3 regions of the Aerococcus viridans genome follow, and region 3 is predicted to be linked to each of the others. Evidence: a T-box and tRNA genes for the amino acid it is inferred to sense, from the RefSeq annotation. Region 3 holds a T-box; the other regions hold tRNA genes.
The links. A T-box is a leader RNA that pairs with one kind of tRNA and senses whether it is charged. The one in region 3 lies ahead of pheS (phenylalanine--tRNA ligase subunit alpha), so its partner is inferred to be a tRNA-Phe.

Region 1: it encodes a tRNA-Phe, which carries the amino acid that the T-box ahead of pheS (phenylalanine--tRNA ligase subunit alpha) is inferred to sense. The anticodon was not compared.
Region 2: it encodes a tRNA-Phe, which carries the amino acid that the T-box ahead of pheS (phenylalanine--tRNA ligase subunit alpha) is inferred to sense. The anticodon was not compared.

What each region holds. Positions count from the first base shown of each region.
Region 1 covers NZ_CP014164.1:565,035-570,979, forward strand. Annotated here, with positions in the region: rRNA gene AWM76_RS02720 (16S ribosomal RNA) at 1-236, shown strand, start outside; tRNA gene AWM76_RS02725 (tRNA-Ile) at 331-404, shown strand; tRNA gene AWM76_RS02730 (tRNA-Ala) at 453-525, shown strand; rRNA gene AWM76_RS02735 (23S ribosomal RNA) at 710-3,611, shown strand; rRNA gene rrf (5S ribosomal RNA) at 3,691-3,806, shown strand; tRNA gene AWM76_RS02745 (tRNA-Asn) at 3,818-3,891, shown strand; tRNA gene AWM76_RS02750 (tRNA-Ser) at 3,912-3,998, shown strand; tRNA gene AWM76_RS02755 (tRNA-Glu) at 4,015-4,086, shown strand; tRNA gene AWM76_RS02760 (tRNA-Val) at 4,095-4,167, shown strand; tRNA gene AWM76_RS02765 (tRNA-Asp) at 4,193-4,265, shown strand; tRNA gene AWM76_RS02770 (tRNA-Phe) at 4,289-4,361, shown strand; tRNA gene AWM76_RS02775 (tRNA-Tyr) at 4,365-4,445, shown strand; tRNA gene AWM76_RS02780 (tRNA-Trp) at 4,480-4,550, shown strand; tRNA gene AWM76_RS02785 (tRNA-His) at 4,574-4,646, shown strand; tRNA gene AWM76_RS02790 (tRNA-Gln) at 4,656-4,727, shown strand; tRNA gene AWM76_RS02795 (tRNA-Cys) at 4,740-4,810, shown strand; tRNA gene AWM76_RS02800 (tRNA-Leu) at 4,851-4,934, shown strand; gene AWM76_RS02805 (ISL3 family transposase) at 5,322-5,945, opposite strand, start outside.
Region 2 covers NZ_CP014164.1:835,915-841,859, reverse strand. Annotated here, with positions in the region: gene mreC (rod shape-determining protein MreC) at 1-304, opposite strand, end outside; gene AWM76_RS04140 (IS30 family transposase) at 501-1,568, shown strand; tRNA gene AWM76_RS04135 (tRNA-Glu) at 1,908-1,979, opposite strand; tRNA gene AWM76_RS04130 (tRNA-Phe) at 1,997-2,069, opposite strand; tRNA gene AWM76_RS04125 (tRNA-Asp) at 2,078-2,150, opposite strand; tRNA gene AWM76_RS04120 (tRNA-Met) at 2,157-2,229, opposite strand; tRNA gene AWM76_RS04115 (tRNA-Ser) at 2,244-2,333, opposite strand; tRNA gene AWM76_RS04110 (tRNA-Glu) at 2,365-2,436, opposite strand; tRNA gene AWM76_RS04105 (tRNA-Ser) at 2,451-2,538, opposite strand; tRNA gene AWM76_RS04100 (tRNA-Ile) at 2,548-2,621, opposite strand; tRNA gene AWM76_RS04095 (tRNA-Gly) at 2,632-2,702, opposite strand; tRNA gene AWM76_RS04090 (tRNA-Asp) at 2,718-2,790, opposite strand; tRNA gene AWM76_RS04085 (tRNA-Met) at 2,797-2,869, opposite strand; tRNA gene AWM76_RS04080 (tRNA-Ser) at 2,885-2,974, opposite strand; tRNA gene AWM76_RS04075 (tRNA-Ile) at 3,016-3,089, opposite strand; tRNA gene AWM76_RS04070 (tRNA-Met) at 3,105-3,178, opposite strand; tRNA gene AWM76_RS04065 (tRNA-Ala) at 3,199-3,271, opposite strand; tRNA gene AWM76_RS04060 (tRNA-Pro) at 3,281-3,354, opposite strand; tRNA gene AWM76_RS04055 (tRNA-Arg) at 3,360-3,433, opposite strand; tRNA gene AWM76_RS04050 (tRNA-Leu) at 3,444-3,528, opposite strand; tRNA gene AWM76_RS04045 (tRNA-Gly) at 3,569-3,640, opposite strand; tRNA gene AWM76_RS04040 (tRNA-Thr) at 3,665-3,737, opposite strand; tRNA gene AWM76_RS04035 (tRNA-Leu) at 3,748-3,829, opposite strand; tRNA gene AWM76_RS04030 (tRNA-Lys) at 3,834-3,906, opposite strand; tRNA gene AWM76_RS04025 (tRNA-Val) at 3,908-3,983, opposite strand; rRNA gene rrf (5S ribosomal RNA) at 3,990-4,105, opposite strand; rRNA gene AWM76_RS04015 (23S ribosomal RNA) at 4,185-5,945, opposite strand, start outside.
Region 3 covers NZ_CP014164.1:1,355,142-1,361,086, reverse strand. Annotated here, with positions in the region: gene pepV (dipeptidase PepV) at 494-1,897, shown strand; gene AWM76_RS06530 (TrmH family RNA methyltransferase) at 1,902-2,696, shown strand; gene AWM76_RS06525 (HD domain-containing protein) at 2,809-3,441, shown strand; gene AWM76_RS06520 (winged helix-turn-helix transcriptional regulator) at 3,425-3,769, shown strand; T-box leader at 3,807-4,036, shown strand; gene pheS (phenylalanine--tRNA ligase subunit alpha) at 4,125-5,171, shown strand; gene pheT (phenylalanine--tRNA ligase subunit beta) at 5,178-5,945, shown strand, end outside.

The DNA.
Region 1 (5,945 bases), 790 kb from region 3:
TGCAGGCTGCAACTCGCCTGCATGAAGCCGGAATCGCTAGTAATCGTGGATCAGCACGCCACGGTGAATACGTTCCCGGGTCTTGTACACACCGCCCGTCACACCACGAGAGTTTGTAACACCCGAAGTCGGTGAGGTAACCTTTATGGAGCCAGCCGCCGAAGGTGGGACAGATGATTGGGGTGAAGTCGTAACAAGGTAGCCGTATCGGAAGGTGCGGCTGGATCACCTCCTTTCTAAGGAATATAACGGAATACACAATAGGTTCAATTCTTCTTTGTTTAGTTTTGAGAGGTCTATACTATACTTTTATAGTAATGGAAGCCAATCGGGCCTGTAGCTCAGCTGGTTAGAGCGTCCGCCTGATAAGCGGGAGGTCGATGGTTCGAGTCCATTCAGGCCCATTCCAGAAATGGAATAAGTAATACATATATATAAATATATCCAGCCATGGGGGATTAGCTCAGCTGGGAGAGCGCCTGCTTTGCACGCAGGAGGTCAGCGGTTCGATCCCGCTATTCTCCATAGCAACCATTAAAATTAGGTTGCCATTTTGTTCTTTGAAAACTGAATACTGTAAGTAATAAACCTCTTATTTAATTATTTTCTACCAGGAGATAATTAATATAAGAAATTCCAATTTTACCAAGAGTAAAAAACCAATAAAAGTAAGCAAATTACTTTTCGCGAATCATACAACTTAACCAATGGTTAAGTGAATAAGGGCGCACGGTGGATGCCTTGGCACTAGGAGCCGATGAAGGACGGGACTAACACCGATATGCTTCGGGGAGCTGTAAGTAAGCTTTGATCCGGAGATTTCCGAATGGGGGAACCCAATTGCTTTGATAGGCAATTACTCAGCTACGAATACATAGTAGTTTGAGAGGAAGACGCAGGGAACTGAAACATCTCATTACCTGTAGGAAGAGAAAGAAAATTCGATTTCCTGAGTAGCGGCGAGCGAAACGGAAAGAGCCCAAACCAAAGAGCTTGCTCTTTGGGGTTGTAGGACAGACGATATGTAGTTAAAGATTTAGTCGAATGGCATGGGAAGGCCAATCACAGAGGGTGACAATCCCGTAGACGAAAGATCAATAACGCTAGTCTGTATCCTGAGTACGGCGGAACACGTGTAATTCCGTCGGAATCCGGGAGGACCATCTCCCAAGGCTAAATACTCCCTAGTGACCGATAGTGAACCAGTACCGTGAGGGAAAGGTGAAAAGCACCCCGGAAGGGGAGTGAAATAGTACCTGAAACCGTGCGCTTACAAGCAGTCAGAGCCCGTTAATGGGTGATGGCGTACTTTTTGTAGAACGGACCGGCGAGTTACGATTGCATGCAAGGTTAAGTTGAAGAAACGGAGCCATAGCGAAAGCGAGTCTGAATAGGGCGTCGAGTATGTAGTCGTATACCCGAAACCAAGTGACCTACCCATGTGCAGGGTGAAGGTGCGGTAAAACGCACTGGAGGCCCGAACCCACGTCTGTTGAAAAAGGCGGGGATGACGTGTGGGTAGCGGAGAAATTCCAATCGAACTTGGAGATAGCTGGTTCTCTCCGAAATAGCTTTAGGGCTAGCCTCGGATGATGAATATTGGAGGTAGAGCACTGTTTGATCTAGGGGTCCATCTAGGATTACCGAAATCTGATAAACTCCGAATGCCAAATATTTTAATCCGGGAGTCAAACTGCGAGTGATAAGATCCGTAGTTGAAAGGGAAACAGCCCAGACCACCAGCTAAGGTCCCAAAGTTTCAGTTAAGTGGAAAAGGATGTGGGGTTGCTTAGACAACTAGGATGTTGGCTTAGAAGCAGCCATCATTTAAAGAGTGCGTAATAGCTCACTAGTCGAGTGACCCTGCGCCGAAAATGTACCGGGGCTAAACTGAACACCGAAGCTGTGGATATCCGCATGGATATGGTAGGAGAGCGTTCTAAGGGCAGAGAAGCAAGATCGAGAGGACTTGTGGAGCGCTTAGAAGTGAGAATGCCGGTATGAGTAGCGAAAGACGGGTGAGAATCCCGTCCACCGTATGACTAAGGTTTCCTGGGGAAGGCTCGTCCTCCCAGGGTTAGTCGGGACCTAAGCCGAGACCGAAAGGTGTAGGCGATGGACAACAGGTTGAGATTCCTGTACTTGTTTGTATTGTTTGACCAAAGGAAGGACGCAGGAGGCTAAGCAGAGCACGTTATTGGATTCGTGTTCAAGCAGTGAGTCTGACACAGAGTGAAATGCTTCGTGTTAAAGACAAGCTGTGATGAGGAGGGAAATATAGTACCGAAGCTGCTGACGTCACACTGCCAAGAAAAGTTTCTAGTTAGATACAAACAACCCGTACCGCAAACCGACACAGGTAGTCGAGGAGAGCATCCTAAGGTGAGCGAGCGAACTCTCGTTAAGGAACTCGGCAAAATAACCCCGTAACTTCGGGAGAAGGGGTGCTGACCATTGGTCAGCCGCAGTGAATAGGCCCAAGCGACTGTTTATCAAAAACACAGGTCTCTGCAAAATCGAAAGATGACGTATAGGGGCTGACGCCTGCCCGGTGCTGGAAGGTTAAGAGGAGTGCTTAGCATTAGCGAAGGTACGAATTGAAGCCCCAGTAAACGGCGGCCGTAACTATAACGGTCCTAAGGTAGCGAAATTCCTTGTCAGGTAAGTTCTGACCCGCACGAAAGGCGTAACGATTTGGGCACTGTCTCAACGAGAGACTCGGTGAAATTGTAGTACCAGTGAAGATGCTGGTTACCCGCGACAGGACGGAAAGACCCCATGGAGCTTTACTGCAGGTTGATATTGAGTGTCTGTGTGACATGTACAGGATAGGTAGGAGCCATTGAAGCCGGAACGCTAGTTTCGGTGGAGGCACTGGTGGGATACTACCCTTGTGACATGGCCACTCTAACCCGCGACCGTAATCCGGTCGGGAGACAGTGTCAGTCGGGCAGTTTGACTGGGGCGGTCGCCTCCTAAAATGTAACGGAGGCGCCCAAAGGTTCCCTCAGAATGGTTGGAAATCATTCGCAGAGTGTAAAGGCAGAAGGGAGCTTGACTGCGAGACCTACAAGTCGAGCAGGGACGAAAGTCGGGCTTAGTGATCCGGTGGTTCCGCATGGAAGGGCCATCGCTCAACGGATAAAAGCTACCCTGGGGATAACAGGCTTATCTCCCCAAGAGTTCACATCGACGGGGAGGTTTGGCACCTCGATGTCGGCTCATCGCATCCTGGGGCTGAAGTCGGTCCCAAGGGTTGGGCTGTTCGCCCATTAAAGCGGTACGCGAGCTGGGTTCAGAACGTCGTGAGACAGTTCGGTCCCTATCCGTCGCGGGCGTTGGAAATTTGAGAGGAGCTGTCCTTAGTACGAGAGGACCGGGATGGACACACCGCTGGTGTACCAGTTGTTCTGCCAAGAGCATCGCTGGGTAGCTATGTGTGGATGGGATAAACGCTGAAAGCATCTAAGCGTGAAGCCCTCCTCAAGATGAGATTTCCCATATCTTTAAGATAGTAAGACCCCTGAGAGACGATCAGGTAGATAGGCTAGAAGTGGAAGTGCAGCGATGTATGGAGCGGACTAGTACTAATCGGTCGAGGACTTATCCAATGGATATAAGATTGTATGATGGAATGGTAGACGACTTACAGATTCAGTTTTGAGCGAACAAAAGCTCATATAAATATTGTGTGGTAATGATGGCAAGAAGGACACACCTGTTCCCATCTCGAACACAGAAGTTAAGCTTCTTAGCGCCGAATGTAGTTGGGGGTTGCCCCCTGTGAGACTAGGACGTTGCCATGCAGTATTAATATTCCGCAATAGCTCAGTTGGTAGTAGCGCTTGACTGTTAATCAAGATGTCGTAGGTTCGAGTCCTACTTGCGGAGTTGGTAGAGTTCCTTGCCTTGGAGAGTTGTCCGAGAGGCCGAAGGAGCACGATTGGAAATCGTGTAAACAGGAAACTGTTTCGAGGGTTCGAATCCCTTACTCTCCGTAAAAAAATATTTTATGGCCCGTTGGTCAAGCGGTTAAGACACCGCCCTTTCACGGCGGTAACACGGGTTCGAGTCCCGTACGGGTCATTATTCTAGGAGAATTAGCTCAGCTGGGAGAGCGTCTGCCTTACAAGCAGGATGTCGGGGGTTCGAGCCCCTCATTCTCCATTAAAATTTTGTTTTACAAATACTTGGTCCCGTAGTGTAGCGGTTATCACGCCTCCCTGTCACGGAGGAGATCGCGGGTTCGATTCCCGTCGGGACCGTTAGTTTAAAATATTATTAATATGGTCTGATAGCTCAGTTGGTAGAGCACTTGATTGAAGCTCAAGGTGTCGGCAGTTCAAATCTGTCTCGGACCATACGGAGGGATAGCGAAGTGGCCAAACGCAGCGGACTGTAAATCCGTTCCTTCGGGTTCGAAGGTTCAAATCCTTCTCCCTCCATTTATCTTTTTAAACTATGGGATATTACTTGGATAGGGACATAGTTAAACGGTATAACTACGGTCTCCAAAACCGTCATTGTGGGTTCGATTCCTACTGTCCCTGTTTTTACTAATATTATTATTTTGGCGGGTGTGGCGAAGTGGTTAACGCATCGGTTTGTGGCACCGACACTCGTGGGTTCGATTCCCATCACTCGCCCTTTTTTATTGGGATATAGCCAAGCGGTAAGGCAACAGACTTTGACTCTGTCATGCGTTGGTTCGAATCCAGCTATCCCAGTTTTTTATTTATGGCGGTATAGCCAAGTGGTAAGGCATGGCTCTGCAAAAGCCTGATCGCCGGTTCAAATCCGACTACCGCCTTTCACGCTTTTAGAAAGACATGCAAATATTATATTGATTTGCCGGTGTGGCGGAATTGGCAGACGCGCTGGACTCAAAATCCTGTGTCCTTACGGACGTGCCGGTTCGACCCCGGCCACCGGTATCAAATGAAGCATCAACGTTTTATGCGTTGGTGTTTTTTGGTTCTTTTACAAATAGTGTTGGTAAATAATTTCAAAGCACACGAATACGTTTTTTAGTTTTTAATAATAATTAAGAAATCAATAAAGTTAAAGCCATGCACGCTGTGATGTGTTTGGCTTTTTACTTGCCTTTAGGCAAGGGAAGTGACCAATGAGATAACATTTCTAACAAATGGTGTTTTATCCTTCAGTGTACGTTCCTTAAAAGCCGTGGCACCAATGAGAGCCAAGGTCTCTCTACTTTGAAATCGAGCCTTAGTCTCGATTTCATGCTTGTTCACGGCTAAGGACGTATACTTTCAGTCCTCTTTATTCTCTTTATTCAAAAATATACCACTATCCCTGGGTTAACTTGCTATCCCCTCAAATGTATATGGTTTAGGATTGGATGGTTTGTAATTTAATTTGAATTGGACTAAAATTCTTGCACGTAAATGATGGAAGTTCGAATATCCAAAACCTGTTCGTTTAATTAATTTAATTTTATTGTTAATACCTTCGGTAGGACCATTTGATACAGTATATTTTAAGGCGTTGTGTATATAAGGCAAGAATTTGACTAATGTTTTGATGGTTCTTCTCGTACGACTTGGCAAAGTGTGGTTCTTAGTCCCATGTAAGATTTCATTAAAAATATTGATATCATGAGTTGAAATGGCATATTTTAATTCATTCATCAGGGTATAAGTAACTAAAAGTTCGTGTGAGATACTCAAAAGATAATCAACAATACGTTGTTCTGATATTGCTTCACCAAATTGACGAACATAATGTGTATCCGTGAAATTTAAATCTTCAGCATTCTTTAACAACAATTTCCATTGTTTTTTGAGTTTTTTGTAGTCCGATGGACGGCTTGTTTTGATAGCATTCATCACTTTAATACGAATAGAATTGATTGTTTCATTCAACAGCTTTACTATATGGAATCGATCAATGACAATCTTCGCATTAGGGAAACATGTGCGAAT
Region 2 (5,945 bases), 520 kb from region 3:
CTTCATTCTCACTTTGTAATATCTCATTTTGAGCCTCTAGTTCCTCAAGCGAAGAAATTTGGCTTTTCAATCGTTGGTTTTCTTCATAAGTGTTCATTAAATCGTTAATTGAATCTGTAAAGCGCATCATCGCATTCGTAGGTGTAGAAACAAATCTACCCACAACCGCGGTCACATCATTCACCCATAAGATTGGTTTGGGCATCTGTGATTGACTAAATATAGAGTAGGCAATCATACTGAATGAAGTGATGACACTAACAAGCAGGACAATTAATTTTTTATTTTCAAAAAATCGTCGCAATATTATCCATCCCTTCACTTACATATGGTATTTATTATAACAAAGTCTAAAGTTAATTTGTAATGTTTATCTATGCATTTCCATTTTTAATATTTAGGTAAATTGTAAAATGAAATGCATAAGGAAATAAACAAAAAAATCATGTAGATACGATATACTTGTTAGCAACCAAACCAAAAGTATAAGGGGTATCTACATGACCAAAAATAATTGTATCACAGAAAAGCGCACCTTCAAACAACTTACTGACATCCAACGCGGAATGCTGGAACAGATGGCGAAAAGCGGCACCTATAAACAAGCTGAAATGGCGCGAGAATTAGGGGTCAGCCAACCCACTGTTTCTCGTGAGTTGAAACGCGGTAGAACGCGCCAGCTTGACTATAAGCGCAATTATTACGAGCAGTATATTGCCGCCTCAGGCGCACGGGTTTATAAAGAAAATCGTGAGAACTCGCATGCGCGGGATCATAATAAATATTCTGCGGCTTTCCTTGCTGCCTTACCTGAAAATCTAGCACCCAAGAAAGGGTTGCGGATTCATAGTGTGGATACTTTTGTACACTCTTATAGAAAGTTGCACCCTGACGAACGCGTACCATGCACGAAGACCGTTTACGCTTTGATAAATGCTGCCGTACTTCCAATCCGTAATATCGATTTGCCTATGAAGACTAGGATGCGGCCACGAAAAACAACCGTTTCTGAACCTAAAGGTCATAACGCTAAACACTTGGGACGCAGTATCGAAGATCGCTCTCCAGAAGTACTCTCGAGGGAAGAATTTGGGCATTGGGAAGTCGATTTAGTATTAGGTAAGAAAACAAAAAATGAGCCTGTCATCATCACTATGGTTGAACGGAAAACACGCTACTGCCTCACTAAGAAAGTTTGGGGAAAAGGCGCAGCGCTGGTTCAAAAAGGCGTGCTTGACTTGATGAAAAAACAGGGGCTAGAACAGTTCAAGTCACTCACAACTGATAACGGCTCTGAGTTTTCAAGTCTGTCTCTTATCGAAAGCATCGCTGAAGACGTTCAGGTTTTCTTTACTCATGCGTATGCTTCTTGGGAGAAAGGAACGAACGAAAGGCATAACCGCATGCTCCGAGAATTTATCCCAAAGGGAGTCACTCTGCGTCCATTGTCCTATTCGTATTTACTGGAAGTAACCGATACGATCAACCACAGACCAAGAAAAATAATGGGCTATACAACACCTGCAGAACGCCTTCAGGAAGAACTGGCCGATTTACAAGCAGCTTAAGGTGTTTTGTTGGTTCTATAGGATAAGAGGATAGGTTAGCTGAGTCAAGAGCCGCTTTGCTCCTTCTCTTGACTCAGCTAACCTATCCTCTTGGGTCAGAACCACCAACAACTCACCTGAAAAATGGTAAGGGATGAAACACTCCCTGCCGTCAATGGCTTCAAAGCATTGGTAATACTGGATTATTGAGTAATTCGCTGTCTATAAAGGTTTTTAAAATTTTTTATGCATTTGATATTGCAATTAAGCTTTTTAATATTTATTTTAGGATAATCTTAAGAGAATATAAAATGAATAAAAGAAAAAGGGAAGCTTTCGCCTCCCTTTTCAACAATATTATGACCCGTACGGGACTCGAACCCGTGTTACCGCCGTGAAAGGGCGGTGTCTTAACCGCTTGACCAACGGGCCAGTTTAAAATATTACAATGGTCCGAGACAGATTTGAACTGCCGACACCTTGAGCTTCAATCAAGTGCTCTACCAACTGAGCTATCAGACCTAAACCAACGGTCCCGACGGGAATCGAACCCGCGATCTCCTCCGTGACAGGGAGGCGTGATAACCGCTACACTACGGGACCATCTCATTGCGGGAGTAGGACTCGAACCTACGACCTCCGGGTTATGAGCCCGACGAGCTGCCAACTGCTCCATCCCGCGATATTAATAATAAAAGGAGGATAAGGGATTCGAACCCTTGCACGCTTTTACACGTCTGACGGTTTTCAAGACCGTTCCCTTCAGCCGGACTTGGGTAATCCTCCAAAAGTAAAAATATAAAGCTTTATCAAGCTATGACCCGTACGGGACTCGAACCCGTGTTACCGCCGTGAAAGGGCGGTGTCTTAACCGCTTGACCAACGGGCCAAAATATATAAAAGCGGAGAATAAGGGATTCGAACCCTTGCATCGCTTACGCGATCTAACGATTTAGCAAACCGTCCTCTTCAGCCTCTTGAGTAATTCTCCAAATATCAATGGGCCTGAATGGACTCGAACCATCGACCTCCCGCTTATCAGGCGGACGCTCTAACCAGCTGAGCTACAGGCCCATAATACTAAAGCGGGTGACGAGAATCGAACTCGCGACGATAGCTTGGAAGGCTATGGTTTTACCACTAAACTACACCCGCATATTATTTTATTTACGGTCCCGACGGGAATCGAACCCGCGATCTCCTCCGTGACAGGGAGGCGTGATAACCGCTACACTACGGGACCATCTCATTGCGGGAGTAGGACTCGAACCTACGACCTCCGGGTTATGAGCCCGACGAGCTGCCAACTGCTCCATCCCGCGATATTAATAATAAAAAGGAGGATAAGGGATTCGAACCCTTGCACGCTTTTACACGTCTGACGGTTTTCAAGACCGTTCCCTTCAGCCGGACTTGGGTAATCCTCCGAGGCAATAAAAAATATATTTCATATAATTCCATACAAGGATGGACCTTGTAGGACTCGAACCTACGACCGGACGGTTATGAGCCGTCTGCTCTAACCAACTGAGCTAAAGGTCCAAGTAAATTATATAATAGCGGCGAAGGGGATCGAACCCATGACCTCCCGGGTATGAACCGGACGCTCTAGCCAGCTGAGCTACACCGCCATATTATACATCTAAATAAGTGGAGAATAGCGGGATCGAACCGCTGACCTCCTGCGTGCAAAGCAGGCGCTCTCCCAGCTGAGCTAATCCCCCACATTAGAATCGGGAAAACAGGATTCGAACCTGCGACCCCTTGGTCCCAAACCAAGTGCTCTACCAAGCTGAGCTATTTCCCGGGTCATGCACCCAGCAGGATTCGAACCTGCAACCGCTTGATTCGTAGTCAAGTACTCTATCCAGTTGAGCCATGGGTGCTTGTATAAAATGCCGAGGACCGGGGTCGAACCGGTACGAGGTTAACCCTCGCAGGATTTTAAGTCCTGTGCGTCTGCCTATTCCGCCACCCCGGCATATTATAAAATGTATTTATATGGATGTCCTTTCGAACAAAGCGGAAAACGGGGTTCGAACCCGCGACCCCCACCTTGGCAAGGTGGTGCTCTACCACTGAGCTATTTCCGCGTATTTAAATATCAAAGATATTAATGCCGGCTAAAGGACTTGAACCCTCGACCCTCTGATTACAAATCAGATGCTCTACCAACTGAGCTAAGCCGGCTAATATATAATGCGGGTGAAGGGACTTGAACCCCCACGCCTTGCGGCGCCAGATCCTAAATCTGGTGCGTCTGCCAATTCCGCCACACCCGCATAATGACCCGTGTAGGATTCGAACCTACGACCCACTGATTAAAAGTCAGTTGCTCTACCGACTGAGCTAACGAGTCATGGTGGAGAATGAGGGGCTCGAACCCCCGACATCCTGCTTGTAAGGCAGACGCTCTCCCAGCTGAGCTAATTCTCCGGGTTTGCATGGCAACGTCCTAGTCTCACAGGGGGCAACCCCCAACTACATTCGGCGCTAAGAAGCTTAACTTCTGTGTTCGAGATGGGAACAGGTGTGTCCTTCTTGCCATCATTACCACACAATATTTATATGAGCTTTTGTTCGCTCAAAACTGAATCTGTAAGTCGTCTACCATTCCATCATACAATCTTATATCCATTGGATAAGTCCTCGACCGATTAGTACTAGTCCGCTCCATACATCGCTGCACTTCCACTTCTAGCCTATCTACCTGATCGTCTCTCAGGGGTCTTACTATCTTAAAGATATGGGAAATCTCATCTTGAGGAGGGCTTCACGCTTAGATGCTTTCAGCGTTTATCCCATCCACACATAGCTACCCAGCGATGCTCTTGGCAGAACAACTGGTACACCAGCGGTGTGTCCATCCCGGTCCTCTCGTACTAAGGACAGCTCCTCTCAAATTTCCAACGCCCGCGACGGATAGGGACCGAACTGTCTCACGACGTTCTGAACCCAGCTCGCGTACCGCTTTAATGGGCGAACAGCCCAACCCTTGGGACCGACTTCAGCCCCAGGATGCGATGAGCCGACATCGAGGTGCCAAACCTCCCCGTCGATGTGAACTCTTGGGGGAGATAAGCCTGTTATCCCCAGGGTAGCTTTTATCCGTTGAGCGATGGCCCTTCCATGCGGAACCACCGGATCACTAAGCCCGACTTTCGTCCCTGCTCGACTTGTAGGTCTCGCAGTCAAGCTCCCTTCTGCCTTTACACTCTGCGAATGATTTCCAACCATTCTGAGGGAACCTTTGGGCGCCTCCGTTACATTTTAGGAGGCGACCGCCCCAGTCAAACTGCCCGACTGACACTGTCTCCCGACCGGATTACGGTCGCGGGTTAGAGTGGCCATGTCACAAGGGTAGTATCCCACCAGTGCCTCCACCGAAACTAGCGTTCCGGCTTCAATGGCTCCTACCTATCCTGTACATGTCACACAGACACTCAATATCAACCTGCAGTAAAGCTCCATGGGGTCTTTCCGTCCTGTCGCGGGTAACCAGCATCTTCACTGGTACTACAATTTCACCGAGTCTCTCGTTGAGACAGTGCCCAAATCGTTACGCCTTTCGTGCGGGTCAGAACTTACCTGACAAGGAATTTCGCTACCTTAGGACCGTTATAGTTACGGCCGCCGTTTACTGGGGCTTCAATTCGTACCTTCGCTAATGCTAAGCACTCCTCTTAACCTTCCAGCACCGGGCAGGCGTCAGCCCCTATACGTCATCTTTCGATTTTGCAGAGACCTGTGTTTTTGATAAACAGTCGCTTGGGCCTATTCACTGCGGCTGACCAATGGTCAGCACCCCTTCTCCCGAAGTTACGGGGTTATTTTGCCGAGTTCCTTAACGAGAGTTCGCTCGCTCACCTTAGGATGCTCTCCTCGACTACCTGTGTCGGTTTGCGGTACGGGTTGTTTGTATCTAACTAGAAACTTTTCTTGGCAGTGTGACGTCAGCAGCTTCGGTACTATATTTCCCTCCTCATCACAGCTTGTCTTTAACACGAAGCATTTCACTCTGTGTCAGACTCACTGCTTGAACACGAATCCAATAACGTGCTCTGCTTAGCCTCCTGCGTCCTTCCTTTGGTCAAACAATACAAACAAGTACAGGAATCTCAACCTGTTGTCCATCGCCTACACCTTTCGGTCTCGGCTTAGGTCCCGACTAACCCTGGGAGGACGAGCCTTCCCCAGGAAACCTTAGTCATACGGTGGACGGGATTCTCACCCGTCTTTCGCTACTCATACCGGCATTCTCACTTCTAAGCGCTCCACAAGTCCTCTCGATCTTGCTTCTCTGCCCTTAGAACGCTCTCCTACCATATCCATGCGGATATCCACAGCTTCGGTGTTCAGTTTAGCCCCGGTACATTTTCGGCGCAGGGTCACTCGACT
Region 3 (5,945 bases):
AGCAGAAGGCTAACTACAAGCAGTCTATAAACTCAATACCTTTTTAACTTTGTACTATCGTCGGGTTCACTAGATCAGCTCAAGTCCACTTCAAAATAGTTTGCATCACACTTTGTGTGATACGACACTATTCTTCCAGTGTTGTTGAGCTGAGCAATCTAGCGCGCACCCTTTTTAGTCGGGTTCGAGTCTCCAGAAACAACTGCGTTTCAGATGAAGTTGTAGCTGACTGTATCATCTACTGCTTTCATCTTCCAACGGTTCCTTTCTCGGCGTCGACGCTCACACCCTTTTTAGTTGGGTTCGCTTTGGCAGTCCGGTCTCCACTTCAGGAATATTTGCAGCAAGTAAACTTGCTACGGCATATTCCTTCCAGTGTTACCTGCCTGAGCGCCAAAGCTCGCACCCTTACAATTTGTTAGTTGTATTATGTGAGTTATCGTCAAATCTGTGCTAAAATATAGATATGTATAAAATTCTAGGAGGATTCTAAATGACAATTAATTGGCAAGAAGAAATCAACAATCGTAAAGATGACTTAATCAATGACTTATTTACATTATTAAGCGTAAACAGTGTGCGTGACGACAGTAAAGCAAGTGCAGAGGCACCTGTTGGACCTGGCCCTAAAGAGGCATTAGAAACTTTCTTGAAGATTGCTGAACGCGATGGCTTCACAACTAAAAACGTCGATAACCTTGCAGGTCATGCTGAATTCGGTACAGGCGATGAAACGCTTGGTGTTTTAGCCCACGTAGACGTTGTTCCAGTAGACGATAAATGGGATACTGATCCATTCAAACCCGAAATTATCAACGACCGCATCTATGCCCGTGGTGCTTCAGACGATAAAGGTCCTTTAATGGCTGCCTACTACGGTTTGAAAGTCATCAAAGAATTAGGATTACCAGTTGAGAAACGTGTTCGTTTCATCGTTGGTACTGACGAAGAAAGTGAATGGCAAGGTGTAACCCGTTACTTCGAAGTAGAAGAAGAACCAGATTTTGGTTTCTCTCCAGACGCGGACTTCCCAATTATTAATGGGGAAAAAGGGATGTACTCAGCTAAGCTAATATTCGACCGTCGTTCTGAAAAATTACTTTCATTTGAAAGTGGTCTTCGTGAAAATATGGTACCGGGTGAAGCACATGCAGTTGTGACTGGATTGACCTCTGATGTCAACCAAATCGTTGCCGATTTCCAAGCAGCTAATCCAGAAATCACAATCATTGTAAGTCCAGACGCTGATGCAACGGCAATTACTGTTGAAGGTAAAGGCGTTCACGCAATGAATCCAAGTGTTGGATATAATGCGGCAACATATTTATCTAAATTATTATTACAATTAGACGATGATTTAGCCCAAGATGACCTATTGAAATTCTTAGGTGACCTATTACATTTAGACTTTAATGGTGAAAAATTAGGTATTGCCCATGAAGATGAAATTATGGGTAAAGTGACTGTAAACCCAGGTTTGGTTGGCGAAGAAGACGGCAAATTATACACTGTCTTAAATATTCGTGTACCACGTGGTAAAGAATACAGTGAAATTGATGCAACATTTGCGGCCCACGGAGAAACTTACCACTACAGCTTTGTAGATGGTACGAAAACCAATAAAGTACCGCATTACGTACCAGCAGATGATCCTTTGGTGCAAACTTTACTAGCTGTTTATGAAAATCAAACAGGCGAAAAAGGGCAAGAACGTTCAATCGGTGGGGGAACCTATGGCCGTTTACTCAAACGTGGTGTAGCCTTTGGTGCATTATTCCCAGATTCAGTAGACACTATGCACCAAGCCAATGAATTCTTTGCGGTTCGTGACTTAATGAAATCAGCAGCTATTTACGCTGAAGCCATTTACGAATTGATTAAGCCAGAAAACGCATAAACCTATGGTAGAACGCTTAATTTCATCTGTTCAAAATCAACAGATTAAAGAATTAAAGAAACTTTTTACCCGTAAAGGCCGCAAAAAAGCAGGCCAGTATTTGCTGGAAGGGCCACATCTTGTAGAGATGGCCGTCAAGGCGGATGCAGAGATTCAAATGATTTACTATGTGCCTGAAAGTAGCCATCAAAATGTGATGCAAATACAAGCTTTAAAAGCTGATTTGCCGCTGACACAGGTAACACCTGAAGTGGCCAAGGCACTAAGCCAAACAGATCACCACCAAGATATCTTCGCAGTAGCCAACATACCGCAAGCTAAGTCTTTGGATATTGACCAATTGACAAAAGGCTTACTGATTTTAGATCAAGTGCAAGATCCTGGAAACTTAGGCACCTTAATCCGAACAGCGGACGCCTTTGGTTACCGTGATGTCTTATTAGGATTGGGTACGGTTGACTTATATAATGATAAGGTACTTAGATCTATGCAAGGTAGTCATTTTGCAGTGAATACTTATGAGGTTGACTTGGTAGAAGTCATTCCACAATTACAAGAGGCTGGCTATTTTATTACAACAACAGAACTAAACAACCAAGCGAAAGCAAGTAACGCCTTTGATTTAAAATCGAAAGGGAAATGGGCCTTGGTTATGGGAAATGAAGGTAACGGTGTAAGTCAAACAACTAGTCAATTAGCAGATGCGGCTTTATATATCCCCATGTCTGGTTCAGCTGAATCTTTGAATGTTGCAGTTGCTGGGGCGATAGTCATGTATCAATTTCCCATCCAAGACTAAATCATTTTCTTCTCAATGGCAAGACATGATTGTATTTGCCGCAAGCCTTGCAATGCATTAAGTTAGCATGTAGAAATCAATTGAAAGTAGTGAATTTTGTTGGAAAAGGGTGATGAACGTGACAGCGCAAGCACATTATTTTTGGGAAGACGATCAAGAGTATATGCAAATCATAGCGGATATTAAGGATCATCCCTTCGTTACGGACTTGGCTTATTTTAAGCAACATGTCCACGGCAATCGCTTGACCCATTCTTATCTAGTATCTTATATGGCCTATAAAGTGGCTAAGGCGCTAGGTTGGAATTACAAGGCTTGTGCACGTGCCGGTTTACTACATGATTTATTTTATTATAGACCAGGGGAAGTCACTTTTTCTAAAGGGTCTCATCTTAGGAACCATCCTAAAATTGCCTTAATGAATGCTCGGGTAGTGACGGATTTATCATCTGTTGAAGAAGATATCATTTTAAAACACATGTGGCTCGCAACCCCACATTTTCCTCGCTACAAAGAGTCCTATGTGATCACTTTCGTGGATAAATATATTGCAACTGAAGACTTTGTAAAACCGAGTTTAGCCAACTTATCACAGAGACAAATGATGAAATCTTTTAGGAACTTCGTCGGTAAATTGGTTATTCCAGCGCTTGCTGCCACAAGTAGTAAAGATGTCTCATTAGAAGAAAAGGAAGAATTAGTAGAAACGCAAGAGGAGATTGATCAAGATGGAAATTACCATTAAACAAGCAGACTTACCGGTAATGTGTAGTAAGATGGAACATGCTTGCAAAGTGATTGGTAAAAAATGGAACAGCTTAATTATTGAAGTATTACTGGCAACACCACTAAGATTCGGTCAATTACGTGACTCAATTAACGGTATCTCCGACCGTGTATTAATTGAAAGATTACGGGAATTAACTGAAGAAGGTATTGTGCAGAAAGAAGAGTCAGAAACGAATGGTCATATCGTCACGGTTTATACATTGACAGAAAAAGGCCAAGACTTACAAAAAATCTTCAACAATTTACATCGTTGGGCAGATGAATGGGTTGAGCTAGCCGAATAAGGTTGACAAAACGGCCGAAAACGCTAAAATATAAAGAGAAATTACATTAACAGAAGACAATTTTTAACAATATGTAGTCTAGAGAGTAAGTGGCGCTGGGAATCTTACCTACATAGTTAAAATATTTTCACTTCTTGAGTAGGCTTGCGGGAGAATAGCTGTGCTATTTGAAAGCAGGTCCGGTCGACCCGTTAAAACGATCAATGAGTGCTGGTATGGACTAACTATACCGGAATCAGGGTGGTACCACGGTCTTTCGTCCCTTTTTTTAGGGGGATGAAAGACCTTTTTTTGTTGGTCTAGTTACTCATTTTTAGGAACACTCATAAAAGGATAAAAGTCAGGAGATGGAAAAATGCAAATTATCGATGATTTAAAAGCCATTGAAAACCAAATCATGGAAGAAATTGATACAGCACAATCACTAGCTGATATTAAAGCTGTTCGTGTGAAATATTTAGGGAAAAAGGGTCCTATTACGGAAGCCCTACGCGGTATGCGTGATTTATCAGCAGAAGAGCGTCCAAAAGTTGGTGCTTACGCCAATGAATTGAAAGCAAAAGCTGAGGGCAAGTTAAGCGAAAAAGAAACCTTACTTTCTGCAGCAGCTTTAGAAGCCCAATTACAAGCGGAAGCAATTGACGTTACTTTACCTGGTGAAAAACCAACAACAGGAACTAAGCACGTTCTGACACAAGTCATGGAAGAAATTGAAGACTTGTTTATTTCCATGGGTTACGAAGTGGTTGAAGGGCCTGAAATTGAATCTGATTTCTATAACTTTGAACGCATGAACTTACCGAAAGACCACCCAGCGCGTGACATGCAAGATACTTTCTACATAAACGACGAGGTCTTATTACGTACCCATACGTCACCAGTACAAGCACGTGCGATGGACGCCCACGACTTTGAGGCGGGCCCATTAAAAATGATCTCACCTGGTAAAGTATACCGCCGTGATGATGATGACGCGACGCATTCACACCAATTCCATCAAATTGAAGGTTTGGTTGTTGACCGTAATGTGTCACTTGCTGACTTAAAAGGGACTTTAGAATTGTTTGCCCGTCATATGTTTGGGGAAGAAACTGAAGTGCGTTTACGTCCGTCTTATTTCCCATTCACTGAGCCATCTGTTGAAATTGATGTTACTTGTTTCAAATGTGGTGGCGCTGGCTGTAACATCTGTAAACAATCTGGTTGGATTGAAATCCTAGGTGGTGGTATGGTGCATCCTTCAGTACTTGAGATGGCTGGTATTGATTCTACTGAATACACTGGTTTTGCCTTTGGTTTAGGACCTGACCGTGTGGCTATGTTGAAATATGGTATTGATGATATTCGTCATTTTTACCAAAATGATTTACGATTCTTAAAACAATTTACGGAAGAGGGGTAGCAATAAATGAAAGTATCATATAATTGGTTAAATGAATTTATCGATCTTGCTGACTTGAATCCGCAAGATATTGGGGAACGTATGTCACGTACTGGTATTGAGGTTGACGGCGTGAATGCCTTAGGTACTGGCTTGAAGAAAATTGTTGTGGGCCACGTATTAACTTGCGAACCACATCCAGATTCTGACCACCTGTCGATTACGACTGTTGAAGTGGGCGAAGATGAGCCTTTCCAAATTGTCTGCGGTGCGCCAAATGTGGCTGCAGGTCAAAAGGTGATCGTTGCCTTACCAAACTCTCGTATTGCGGGTAATGTGAAAATTAAAAAAGGTAAAATGCGTGGTGTAGTTTCTCAAGGGATGATTTGTTCACTTGAAGAAATTGGTTTCTCAAACAGTGTCGTTCCTAAAGAATACGCTGACGGCATTATGGTCTTACCTGAAGAAGCACCAGCTGGTATGGATATTGTAGAATACCTAAAATTAGATGACCCAATCATTGAATTAGATATTACACCAAACCGTGCAGATGCCTTCTCTATGCGTGGTGTAGCTTGGGAATTAGCGGCTGTTTACAACCGTCAACCAAACTTTGACTACACAGATATCACCAAATATGAGGGTAAAGATTTAGCAGGTGCGATTGACTTGAAAGTTGCAGACACTGAATTAGTGCCTGAGTACAATGCTTTCTTGGTGAGAAATGTCACTGTTGAACCTTCACCATTATGGCTACAATTACGATTAATGGCTGCTGGCATCCGTCCAATTAAT